3 regions of the Mediterraneibacter torques genome follow, and region 2 is predicted to be linked to each of the others. Evidence: a T-box and tRNA genes for the amino acid it is inferred to sense, from the RefSeq annotation. Region 2 holds a T-box; the other regions hold tRNA genes.
What was found. The T-box of region 2 lies ahead of thrS (threonine--tRNA ligase). A T-box ahead of a tRNA ligase gene usually reads a tRNA of that ligase, here a tRNA-Thr.
Positions count from the first base shown of each region.

Region 1: it encodes a tRNA-Thr, which carries the amino acid that the T-box ahead of thrS (threonine--tRNA ligase) is inferred to sense. The anticodon was not compared.
Region 3: it encodes a tRNA-Thr, which carries the amino acid that the T-box ahead of thrS (threonine--tRNA ligase) is inferred to sense. The anticodon was not compared.

Region 1 is NZ_CP172594.1:1,143,935-1,148,200, forward strand. It holds gene ACH9UM_RS05240 (glutamine--tRNA ligase/YqeY domain fusion protein) at 1-190, opposite strand, end outside; gene ACH9UM_RS05245 (sodium-dependent transporter) at 408-1,874, shown strand; gene ACH9UM_RS05250 (hypothetical protein) at 1,980-2,336, opposite strand; tRNA gene ACH9UM_RS05255 (tRNA-Thr) at 2,635-2,707, shown strand; gene dtd (D-aminoacyl-tRNA deacylase) at 2,819-3,265, opposite strand; gene sigH (RNA polymerase sporulation sigma factor SigH) at 3,298-3,924, opposite strand; gene rlmB (23S rRNA (guanosine(2251)-2'-O)-methyltransferase RlmB) at 3,959-4,266, opposite strand, start outside.
Region 2 is NZ_CP172594.1:681,145-685,410, forward strand. It holds gene ACH9UM_RS03105 (homoserine dehydrogenase) at 1-232, shown strand, start outside; gene ACH9UM_RS03110 (cofactor-independent phosphoglycerate mutase) at 252-1,457, shown strand; T-box leader at 1,632-1,838, shown strand; gene thrS (threonine--tRNA ligase) at 1,947-3,872, shown strand; gene ACH9UM_RS03120 (LacI family DNA-binding transcriptional regulator) at 3,974-4,266, opposite strand, start outside.
Region 3 is NZ_CP172594.1:1,551,410-1,555,675, forward strand. It holds gene ACH9UM_RS07235 (Rrf2 family transcriptional regulator) at 19-414, opposite strand; gene ACH9UM_RS07240 (aminopeptidase) at 605-2,002, opposite strand; tRNA gene ACH9UM_RS07245 (tRNA-Thr) at 2,207-2,279, opposite strand; gene ACH9UM_RS07250 (mechanosensitive ion channel family protein) at 2,389-3,408, opposite strand; gene pgeF (peptidoglycan editing factor PgeF) at 3,501-4,266, opposite strand, start outside.

The sequences.
Region 1 (4,266 bases), 460 kb from region 2:
TCATATTAAATGTGCCGCCATATTTCTGGGCCAGTCCGTAATTAAGCAAAATTGATTTTGCATGTCCGATATGCAAGTAACCGTTCGGTTCAGGCGGGAAACGAGTAGCCACATGATCATATACTCCCTCCGCCAAATCTTTGTCTATTTCCTGCTCGATAAAATTCTTTGAAACAGTTTCGTTTTCCATTGTCTCCTCCTCTAATAACGCAAACATTCATAGCAATTATCTTATCATAAAATTAAGATATCTACAAGTACTCGGTTTACTTTGCCGCGTTGATGTGATACAATAAGCCCGCTGTCTAAAATATGTATCAACGCATTTCATTTTTTCAAAAGTATGCGCTATTTTTATTTTAGAACAAATTTACCTGATTACAAAAAACAAAGAAAGGCTTTTAGTTATGAAAAGAGAAAATTTTGGTTCACGACTCGGCTTCATCCTAGTGTCGGCCGGATGTGCTATCGGACTGGGCAATGTATGGAAATTTCCCTATATGGCCGGACAATACGGAGGAGCCGCATTCATTTTAATCTACCTGCTGTTCCTTGTGATACTCGGATTACCGATCATCGTATGTGAATTCAGTGTAGGACGCGCAAGCCAGAAAAGCATCGCCACATCTTATAACGTACTGGAACCGAAAGGAACGCGTTGGCATTTTACAAGATGGTTTGCAATCGCCGGAAACTATCTCCTTGTTATGTTTTATTCCATGGTCGGCGGATGGATGCTTTATTACTGCTTCCGGATGGCAAAAGGAGAGTTTGCAGGCATTGATTCCACAGTAGTTTCCGCAAAATATGATTCCATGCTGGAATCTCCTGTCACACTGACTTTTTGGACTATACTTGTAATTTTACTTGCTTTTTGGATCTGTAGCATCGGTCTTCAAAAAGGTGTCGAAAAGATCATGAAGATAACTATGCTCTGCCTTTTGGCAATCATGGTCGTACTTGCCATAAGGTCAGTTACTCTTCCGGGTGCAGCAGAAGGACTCAGATTTTACCTCATTCCGGATTTCGGAAAAGTACTCGAAAACGGGGTCGGAAACGTTATTTTCGGAGCAATGAGTCAAGCTTTCTTTACACTAAGCATCGGAATGGGCGGAATGGCAATCTTCGGAAGCTATTTAGATAAATCCCGTTCTCTCACCGGAGAATCTTTAAGCATCCTTCTACTGGATACTTGCGTTGCTCTTACTGCAGGTTTAATTGTATTTCCTGCATGTTTTTCATTTAATGTACAGCCGGATGCAGGTCCCAGACTTGTATTTATCACTCTTCCGAACATTTTCACTCAGATGCCGGGAGGACGAGTTTGGGGGGCTCTGTTTTTCCTCTTCCTTTTCTTTGCAGCCCTGTCCACGATCGTCGGCGTATTCGAAAACATTGTTTCCTTCGGGATCGATCTTTTTGGATTCAGCCGCAAAAAATCTGTCGGCATCAACATTGTACTTATTATTGTATTAAGTATTCCTTGTATTCTCGGCTTCAATATTTTATCGGGGATACAACCGCTCGGAGCAGGGTCGAACATTATGGATTTAGAAGATTTCCTTGTGTCAAACAATATCCTTCCTCTTGGTTCCGTTATATATCTTATGTTTTGTACACACAAAAACGGTTGGGGATGGAACAATTTCATTCAGGAGGCAAATGCAGGAAACGGATTGAAATTTCCTCAATTTATCCGTAAATATATGACATATATTCTTCCTTGGATCGTTGTCATCATCTACTTAAAAGGCTACTATGACAAATTCAGTTCTCAAAGCAACGTCGTCTTCGGCGTATGGATGGCTGTCGCATTTGCATTTCTTCTCCTTGTTTTTTCCGTCACACGGAAGCAAAAACAGACCAAACTATAATCGTTTTTATAAATTTGCTTTATTAAGTGCAGACAGTAAATAATATCAAAAGAAAGTTCTGTGGATCTCCAAAGAACTTTCTTTTTTTACAGTAGCGAACTACATTTAATATTCTTTTGCAAATTCTACATTGCCCCGTTCAAAATATTTTCCCACATCAGCAAGGAGTCTTGCAAAATACAAACATACCGTCGGATCAATGTCCGGATGTTCCCTCCTCAAATCATAATTCTGTACACCGATAAACATTGTATGCGATGCCTTCCAATCCCTTTCCAATATCGGGAAGAAATCTTCAATATCTTCACATTCCGCATAAAAAAAGATATTAATATTATTTTTCATCGCATCAAAATACCGATAAAAATCCGGTAGTTTCACTCCCTCCATTACTCTGATAAAATGTGTCAATTTTTCCAATCCTTCTTTTAAATCTTCCAGTTCCTCTCTTCCTATTTTCATCTTTCCCTCCGCCCCATAGCGAAAATCACCACTAAATTTTGTACAAGTATACCACACAATCAAAAAAAGAACAGAAAATGACAGGAATTCTTGCATTATTCTGTCTTTATCCTGCCATTTCATATCTCCGAGATACAAACAGGCGACACTGAACAACACTTTTTAATCACAGCCGGGCAGTCCTTTTTAAAACAAAAAAGAAATAATTATATAATTATATGAACGTCTTGTAATACAATTCTCTTGACAACTACTGCTGAATCGTTGTATATTTATCATGCATTTGAGTTACATATATGCTGTCTTGGCGCAGTCGGTAGCGCGTCGCCTTGGTAAGGCGGAGGTCGGGGGTTCAAGTCCCCTAGACAGCTTTCTGATTTTAATATATCGATTACTTCTGATTATCTATACAAAACAGGAGAGTTAGTATTTCACTGACTCTCCTTAAATTTCAAACAATTACTTTTTTTCCGATGATCCTATCACAACATTTCCGAATCAAGCAAAATCGTAAACGGACCATCATTGATCAAACTCACTTCCATTTCTGCTCCAAAGCGACCCGTCTGTACGACTGACACACTTTTCTTACTCTCTTCAATTATATACTCATATAACTGATTTGCTTTATCCGGCGCCCCTGCCTCAATAAAACTCGGCCGGTTCCCCTTTTTACAATTTGCATAAAGCGTAAACTGTGATACAAGCAAAAGACTTCCGCCCACATCAGCTAACGACAAATTTGTTTTTCCCTCTGCATCTTCAAAAATCCGCAGTCCGATCATTTTCTTTATCATTTTATCCGCAACTGCTTCCGTATCTTTGTCTGAAACGCCAATCAATACGAGATATCCTTTTTCAATCTCTCCTATCACGCTTCCTTCCACTTTTACAGATGCCTGTTTTACCCGCTGTATTACAAATTTCATAACCTTTTACCTGCTTTCTCTATTTGAATTTCTCAGGCTCTTATTTCTGTTTTGAGCATTTTTTCTGTTTTTTTCTTAATTCTTTGAAGAGCATTATCAATCGATTTCGGACTTTTTTTCAACAATTCCGCGATTTTTTTATAATCAGTTCCTGTTAAGTGCAAATAAAGAACCTGTTCTTCCATCGGGCTTAAATTTTCTTTCAATCGTTCAATAAAAGCTTCTGTGTACTCTCTGCCAAAATACAATGCCTCAGGATCATTTTCCCGGTCAGGCTCTATCAGATCGATCAGAGGCAGTTTTGTACCGTTTTTATTCGTCTCGCTTTCTTCATAAAGTGAAATATAAGAATTCAGAGGCATATGTTTTTTTCGATTTGACGCCTCAATAGCGGTGTACATTTGCCGAAGTACACATGTTTCCGCAAACCCTGCAAATGACCTGCCCATGCCGCTGTCAAAATTTCTTACCGCCTTGATTAGTCCGATCATGCCTTCCTGAATAAGATCTTCTGTTTCTCCTCCGATCAGATACATTGCGCGTGCCTTCTTGCGGACCATCATTTTATATTTCTCCATCAGATAATCTGTCACATCCCGATCCCCGGAGTGCAGTTTTTCAATCAACTGTTCATCCGTCAGCTTTTCATATTGTTCCATCCTTTAAAACACCCTTCAAACACTGCTTTACATCTTATTTTGCAAGTCTCTGTCTGACAATCTCATAAGCAAGAACTCCGCCTGCCACGGAAGCATTCAGAGAGGTAATCTCGCCTTTCATCGGAATTGACGCAACGAAATCACAATTTTCTTTTACTAATCGGCTGACTCCATCCCCTTCATTTCCGACAACAAGTCCGATCGGTCCTGTGAGATTCATATCATACATTGATTGTCCGTCCATATCGGCGCAGACAAACCAAATTCCTTTTTCTTTCAATTCTTCCATTGTCTTTACAAGATTTGTCACTTTTGCAACCGGAGTATAATTCAACGCCCCTG
Region 2 (4,266 bases):
GGAACTTCTTCCGATAGAGGATACGGAAAAACGTTTCTTTGTACGGATCAGCGGCGACGAAAAAATGCGTCGGGAAGAAACAGAAGCGGCATTTGGAGCAGTGACTTTTGTGAGAGCGGAAGGTCTTGAAAATGAGTTCGGTATCATAACAGAAGTGATGACAGAGGGAGCATACAGAAAGATCGCGGAGAAATTTGAGGGAATCCTTCATATGATCCGTGTTGAAGAGTAAAATAAAGAGGACGAAAATTATGAAATATATCGTTATTTTATGTGACGGAATGGCAGATGAACCACTGGAGTCTCTGTCAGGGAAAACACCGCTTGAAGCGGCAAAGACTCTGAATATGGATCGTCTGGCAAAAAACGCGGAGATCGGGATGGTTCAGACAGTTCCGAAAGGAATGTCTCCGGGAAGCGATACTGCAAACCTGTCGGTGATCGGATATGATCCGAAGAAGTATTATTCAGGACGTTCTCCGTTAGAAGCTTTGAGTATCGGCGCGCAGATGGGGGACTTGGATGTGTCTTTTCGGTGCAACCTTGTTACATTGACAGAGGATGAAGATTGTTATGAAGAACGCACGATTCTTGATCACAGTTCGGGAGAAATATCGACAGAGGATGCGGCAGTTCTTATGGAAGCATTAAGTAAAGGGCTTGCAAAAGACGGATATCATTTTTATGTAGGAACGAGCTACCGTCACCTGCTGATCCAGAATAACGGACATGTGACAGAATTGACGCTGCCTCATGATATTTTGACAAAGAAGATCGGCGGATATCTCCCGGAAGATGAAGTGCTTCGGGAAATGATGGTGAAAAGCTACGATATATTAAAAGATCATCCGATCAATATAAAACGCAGGGAAGAAGGGAAAAACCCAGCCAATTCAGCATGGTTTTGGGGAGCGGGAACGCGTCCTGCGCTGACTTCGTTTGAAGAAAAAAACAAAGTAAAAGGCGCAATGATCTCTGCTGTCGATCTGTTAAAAGGAATTGCAGTAGGCGCAGAAATGGATAATATTACGGTAGAAGGAGCAAATGGCGGACTCCATACAAATTATGGAGGAAAGGCTGAAGCTGCGGTGAAAGCGCTTACAGAGGACGGCTATGATTTTGTTTATGTACATATTGAAGCGCCGGACGAGATGGGACATCAGGGAAGTACGGATGATAAGATCAAAGCGATTGAATTGATAGACGACCTTGTGATCGGTCCTGTGGCAGAAGGACTTGAGCAGGCGGGTGAAGATTACAGGATGCTGATTCTTCCGGATCATCCGACGCCTGTGCGCGTGCGTACTCATACAGGTGATCCTGTTCCGTATATGTTGTATGACAGCACAAATGCAGTAAAAGGACAGGATGAGTATTCTGAACGGACGGCACAGAAAACGGGGATCTTCAGAGAAAAAGGAGATCGTTTGATCGATCATCTTTTGGAACGTGAATAATTGATTTTGCAGGAAAATAAGCAGAGAAAAAGAAAGCACCACTTTGTGTTGAGGTTGAGTTTGCAAAGACAAAACTTGCAGCAAGGAAGGTGCTTTCTGCGTTTAGAAGCAGTTTCAGGCTTGACAGACATTCTTATTTTGATGTAAAATAGCCGTTGTAAAGTAAAAATGATTATGAAAGTGTTGAAGAGGACAGTAAGCTGTCCGGTCATCTCAGAGAGGGATCTGTATGGTGTGAAGATCCTGATGTTCCGGCTGACTGAATACCACCTCGGAGCGGCCTTAATACGGCACGGTGATTCCGTTATCATCACATGAATTAAGATGGTTTTCTGACGAAGACAAACAGGGTGGAACCGCGGGAGTTTTCCCGTCCCTGTGTGGAGTGTTTCCGTGCAGCATAGATTCATAGATAAGAGGCATTCCGTATGGAGTGCTTCTTTTATGTTTGCGGACAGGGAAGAATAACAAAAAGAAAGGAAGAAAAAGATGAAGATCACATTAAAAGACGGATCAAGCAAAGAATATGCACAGCCGATGAGTGTTTATGAAATTGCGCTTGATATTAGTGAAGGGTTGGCAAGAGTTGCTACGGCAGGGGAAATTGACGGAGAGGAAGTTGATTTAAGAACTGTTGTTGACAAAGATTGTGAATTGAATATTTTGACATTTAACGATGAAAAAGGAAAAGGAGCTTTTCGTCATACAGCATCTCATATTATGGCGCAGGCGATTAAAAGGCTGTATCCCGATGCGAAACTTGCGATCGGACCGTCGATCGCAGACGGATTTTATTATGATATAGACAAGGAGACTCCGCTTACAGCAGAGGATCTTGATAAGATCGAGGCTGAGATGAAGAAGATCGTAAAAGAGAATCTTGAGATCAAACAGTATACAATGCCAAGAGAAGAAGCGATTGCGTATTTTAAAGAAAAAAATGAGCCTTATAAAGTAGAATTGATCGAAGATCTTCCGGAAGGCGAAACGATCAGTTTCTATTCACAGGGAGAATTTACCGATCTGTGCGCAGGTCCGCATCTTATGACAACAAAACCGGTGAAAGCATTTAAATTAACAAGTCTTGCAGGCGCTTATTGGAGAGGCGACGAACATAATAAAATGCTTCAGAGAATTTACGGAACTGCTTTTTCCAAAAAGGCAGAGCTTGAAGAATATCTGACGATGATTGAGGAAGCGAAAAAGCGTGATCACAGAAAACTTGGAAAAGAACTCGGTCTGTTTATGATGCGCGAAGAAGGACCGGGATTTCCGTTTTTCCTTCCGAACGGTATGGTTCTGAAAAACACACTGCTTGATTACTGGAGAGAGATTCACCGCAGAGCGGGATATGTAGAAATTAATACGCCGATTATGTTAAGTCGCCATTTATGGGAAACATCAGGTCACTGGGATCATTATAAAGAAAATATGTATACAACAGTAGTTGATGAGGAAGATTTCGCAATTAAACCGATGAACTGTCCGGGCGGAATTCTTGTGTATGAGTCAGAGCCGCGTTCTTACCGTGATCTTCCGATCCGTATGGGAGAGTTGGGACTTGTGCACCGTCATGAAAAATCAGGTCAGCTCCACGGATTAATGAGAGTTCGCTGTTTTACACAAGATGATGCGCATATTTTCATGACGCCGGAACAGATTAAAGATGAGATCAAAGGCGTTGTAAAACTGATCGACGAAGTGTATAGTTTGTTTGGATTTAAGTATCATGTCGAGCTTTCTACACGGCCGGACGACAGTATGGGAAGTGATGAAGATTGGGAAATGGCGACAGATGCTCTTAGAAGCGCGCTTGATGATATCGGACTTCCGTATATTGTAAATGAAGGGGACGGAGCTTTTTACGGTCCGAAGATCGACTTCCATCTGGAAGATTCTATCGGAAGAACGTGGCAGTGCGGTACGATCCAGCTTGACTTCCAGCTTCCGCTTCGATTTGAACTTGAGTATACAGGAGCGGACGGAGAGAAGCACAGACCGATTATGATCCACCGCGTTGTATTCGGTTCTATCGAACGTTTCATCGGAATTCTGATCGAGCATTTTGCGGGCGCATTCCCGACATGGCTTGCTCCGGTACAGGTGAAAGTTCTTCCGATCTCTGACAAATATCTTGATTATGCAGGTAAAGTGCTTGAAGATCTGAAGGAGGCGGGTATTCGCGCAGAAATTGACAGTCGTGCGGAGAAGATCGGATATAAGATCCGCGAGGCACAGATGAAAAAGATTCCGTATATGCTCGTTGTAGGAGCGAAGGAAGAAGAGGAAGGCAAAGTATCTGTAAGAAGCAGATTTGCCGGAGATGAAGGTCAGTGTGGTCTGGAAGAGTTTATAGAACAGATTAAAGAAGAAGTTGCAGCAAAGAAACTCAGAGAGACAGTGCAGGATAAATAAATCATAAAATAAATTAAGAAGAGTTCAGAACAGATGATACTATCATACTGCTGAACTCTTTTTTGTATTGGGATCAAAATGTAAAAGAAAAAACATCTGTTTTAAGGTTCTTCTTTTTTGTAAGATTCATCGGTGGAAATTGTGACCGGAATGTCGATGATCTTATGCGGAGTAATATTTTTAACTAAATATTCAAATAAAGTTTTGATCAATAAATATCCTTGGTTTACCGGTTCTTGTCCCAATACGAAATCAACAACCTGTGTTTGGAGCAAGTGAATGGAGCCTTCTGTAAGATCGTGACAGATCACATGGATATTCTCAGAATCATCTATGATATCCAAGGCGCTTCCCACTCCGGCTATACCGCCGCCTGTAATATAGATTCCGTCCA
Region 3 (4,266 bases), 870 kb from region 2:
TCATTTTCTACACAGATGCTACTTTTTTAAAATATCAGCCATTGTCTTTTTTTTCAAAAGCTTTTCTACCGAATGCTGAATTCCAAGAAGTTCTCTGTGAACCGCACATCCCTCTTTGCTTTCATTTCTGATACAAGAGTGATGAACACATTCCATAACCGCAAAGTCCGGTTCGATTGCCGTTACTACGTCATACAATGTAAATTCGCCGATATCTTTTGCAAGCTGATACCCGCCCTTTGGGCCTCTGCGTATTTCGATCAATCCGGATTTGTTCATCTTTTGAAGAATCTTATAACCAAACGCCGATGGTATCTGTTCTAATTCACAAAGTTCTTTTATCGTTTTCTTACCGCCATCTTGTAAAGCTCTTATAACACGAATGGCATAATCACTCTCTTTCGTAAAGAGCACATCATCACCTGCTTTGTTAGAATTATATCAATGTAGAGTATTTTTGTCAACAATCCATTCTACACTTTCACCTGTTTTATTTCTTATTTTATATATTTTTTGTAACTTTTCACATCATCAGAATGTTTTTTACTGATGTTAATATAATTTCTTATATATTCTAAAAATATATTCCCGTGTATTTGTTCGATTATTCCATACGCAGGAATGCTCTATATCCTTTCACAGCCTCATACACATCGGCTTTGCTTGATACTTCATAAGGAGCATGCATGTTCAGTACAGCCACTCCGCTGTCGATCACTTCCATTCCATAATTGGCCATAATATAAGCGATCGTTCCGCCTCCGCCAAGGTCGACTCTTCCAAGCTCCGCAAACTGGTATGCCACCTGCGCCTCGTCCATCGTTCTGCGAAGAGCCGCAATATATTCGCCGTTTGCATCGTTAGAACCTGATTTTCCTCTGCTGCCTGTAAATTTATTAAACGTAATTCCATTTGCAAAAAATGCGGAACTGCGTTTTTCAAAAGCTTCTGCAAACATCGGATCAAACGCAGCGCTTACATCTGACGAAAGCATTTTTGAATTACTCAAAGCCCGGCGGACTTTTAATTCGGATTCACCTTCTGTCACGGCAATCAGCTCGGCAACTGTATTTTCAAAAAACCGGGAATGCATTCCCGTAGCTCCCACACTTCCGATCTCTTCTTTATCTACAAGCAGACAGCATCCTGTTTTTTTCGCTTCCGTCACATCCAGCATCGCAAATAAAGACGTAAACGCGCACACACGGTCGTCCTGTCCGTAAGAAAGATTCATACTTCTGTCAAGTCCGCAGTCACGGGCTTTTCCTGCCGGAACGATCTCCAGCTCCGCCGAATAAAAATCTTCTTCATCGATACCGTACATCTCTTTTAAAATATTGAGCACATTTTGTTTTACAGTGTCTTTTTCTTCTTTCTTGAGATCGTCCGCTTTCTCTATCGGACGGTTTCCGATCAAAAGATCTAATTTCTCGCCTTCGATCACCTGCGACGCTTTCTTTTCCAACTGTTCCTGGGCGAGATGAACAAGCAGATCTGTGATGACAAATACAGGATCATTTTCATCTTCTCCGATGGATACCTTCACAGTTTCTCCGTTCTTTTTGACGATGACGCCGTGCAGTGCGAGCGGCTGTGCCACCCATTGATATTTTTTTATACCGCCATAATAATGAGTATCAAGATAAGCAAGTTCTTCATTTTCATAGAGAGGATTTTGTTTCACGTCAATACGCGGCGAATCAATATGTGCTCCAAGAATATTCATTCCCTCAGAAATCGGTCTCTCACCGATTCTAAATAAAGCAAGCATCTTATTCATATTGACTGCGTATACTTTATCTCCCGCTTTCAGCGTTTCTCCTGATCTTAATATTTCTTCAAGATCCCGGTAACCTGCATCTCTTGCCATATTTACGCTAAGTTCTACGCACTCCCGCTCTGTCTTTCCGGCATCCAGGCAACGCTTGTACTTGTCATTGATTTCCTTTAGTTCCGAAATCTGTTCATCGCTGTATAAATTCCAGATATTTTTTCTTTCCATAAGGCAGTCCCCTTCTTTATTATTTTATGATCTTTTTTATTTTCACTTTATTATATACGATTTCTCTGTATTTTAAAAGTAAACAAACTTTTTAATTTTCAACCGGAAAACGCAGCCACATAAAGCGCCGAAAGACACTTTCCGGAACGCGGCGAGCGCCATAAAAAAACGCAGTTCCGAAAAAACGGAACTGCGTTTTTATTAAGCCGGAAATCAGACTTGAACTGACGACCCCTTCATTACGAGTGAAGTGCTCTACCTGCTGAGCTATTCCGGCATTAAGATTCGTACTAATACGAACCTTAATTATTATATCTTACTTTAATGTAAATTTCAACTACTTTTTTAGTTTTTTCCAAACGTTTTCCCCGTGGATTTTCCCGCCGCTAATTTTCCCCGAGGGTATTTCCATTTCCTTTTGTAGTTTCTTCATCCGTTTTCATATGAACTGTCAGCTGATTATACGGAATCTCTATACCTTCTTCATCAAAAGTCAGCTTGATCTCCTCAAGTATACGCCATCTTGTCGTCCAATACTCATCCGTCTTGACCCACGCCCGAAGTCCGATCACGACAGCGCTGTCTCCAAGCGAATCTACAAATACTCTTTTCTCCTCATCCTGAATGACAGACGGATCGTCACGCAGTTTTTCTTCTACGATCTGTTTCGCTTTGCGAAGATCCGCTTCGTAAGAAATGCCGACTTTCAAATCCAGTTTCCGCTCCGGTCTTGCGGTTACATTTGTAAGACTGTTATTTGTCAGTATACTGTTCGGAACAACTACCGTCTGGTTGTCGATCGTCGCCAGCTTTGTATAAAAGATCTGTATCTCTTTTACAGTTCCTTCGATATTTTCCTGTGTCACGATAATATAATCGCCTACGGTAAAAGGTTTTAAAACAAGTATTAAAATACCTCCCGCAAAATTAGACAGACTTCCCTGAACCGCCAGACCGATCGCAACACCTGCCGAAGCGATCAATGCCGCTACAGACGATGACTCTACCCCGAAGTTTGTTGCGATCATGAAGATCAATATAACGTACAAACTAAATTTGATCATAGAATCGACAAACTGTTTCACACCTGCATCAACATTGCTTCTCTCAAACGATTTTCTGATCACCTTTCTAATCCACTTGATCACTTTACTCCCGATAAAGAAAAAGATAAGCGCCAGAACAACTTTCACTCCGAAGCTGATCAGATTCGGTATATTGTCATGAAAAAACTCGATAAACCGGTTCACTTCTTCCGTTGCCTCAGCCGTCACTTCTCCGGCTGTTTCAAGAACATTATTCGCATCTGACTGCGACACATTTTTGCTGCCTGCCGCAGCCATAAGAAAGTGTCTGCCGAAAAACATTTGCGCTTTGCCAAGCACACTGATAAGATACCCCTGCATTCTATATTTTTCCTTTCATCTTTTATTTTTTACAATTCGATAAGATCTGCTTTTCTCTGTTTTTCCTGTTCCGTGTTTTTCTAAAAGAAATTTTATTTTAATGCAAGAAACGCGCACAAATTTCCCCGCTTATCACCTGTCTCCCGATGTGAATATAAGATCTTGCTATTGCAATGCGTACAGACATTCGTGACCGCAATATGTTCCTTGCAGATTCCCGATTCCCGAAAAACCGATTCGTTTGCTTTCCATAGATCAAGCTGATATTTTCCATTGTTTTTTCTGTAAAACAGATTATCCCAATCTTTTTCATCGAAAGCTTCTTTGAATTTTTCAATCACATCGCCGCTTACTTCATAGCAATCCTGACAGATCGAAGGTCCGACTGCCGCCAATATATCCGCCGGATCACACCCGAAATGTTCTTTCATAACACGAACCGTCTCTTTTCCTATCTTTCCGACAGTTCCCCTCCATCCCGAATGACTAAGACCGATGACTTTTTTTATCGGATCTACAAAATAAAGCGGAACACAATCTGCATAAGAAGTGACAAGACAAATCCCCGGCACGTTTGTCACAAGACCATCTACGTCTGTATAGTCCCGTTCGCGAACAATCCCTTTTCCTTTATCTTCTTCCGTGACAACACGCACATTTGCCGTATGTGTTTGGCGTGACAAGACCATATCGTGACAGTTTGTTCCGATTGCAGATGCGATCCTCTGAAAATTTTCCATGACGGCATCTTTGTCATCCCCTCTGTCAAAACTAAGGTTCATCGACTCATAACAGCCTTTGCTCACTCCGCCGATCCTTGTCGAAAAAGCGCTTTTTACAACTCCCGTCTTTTCAAAT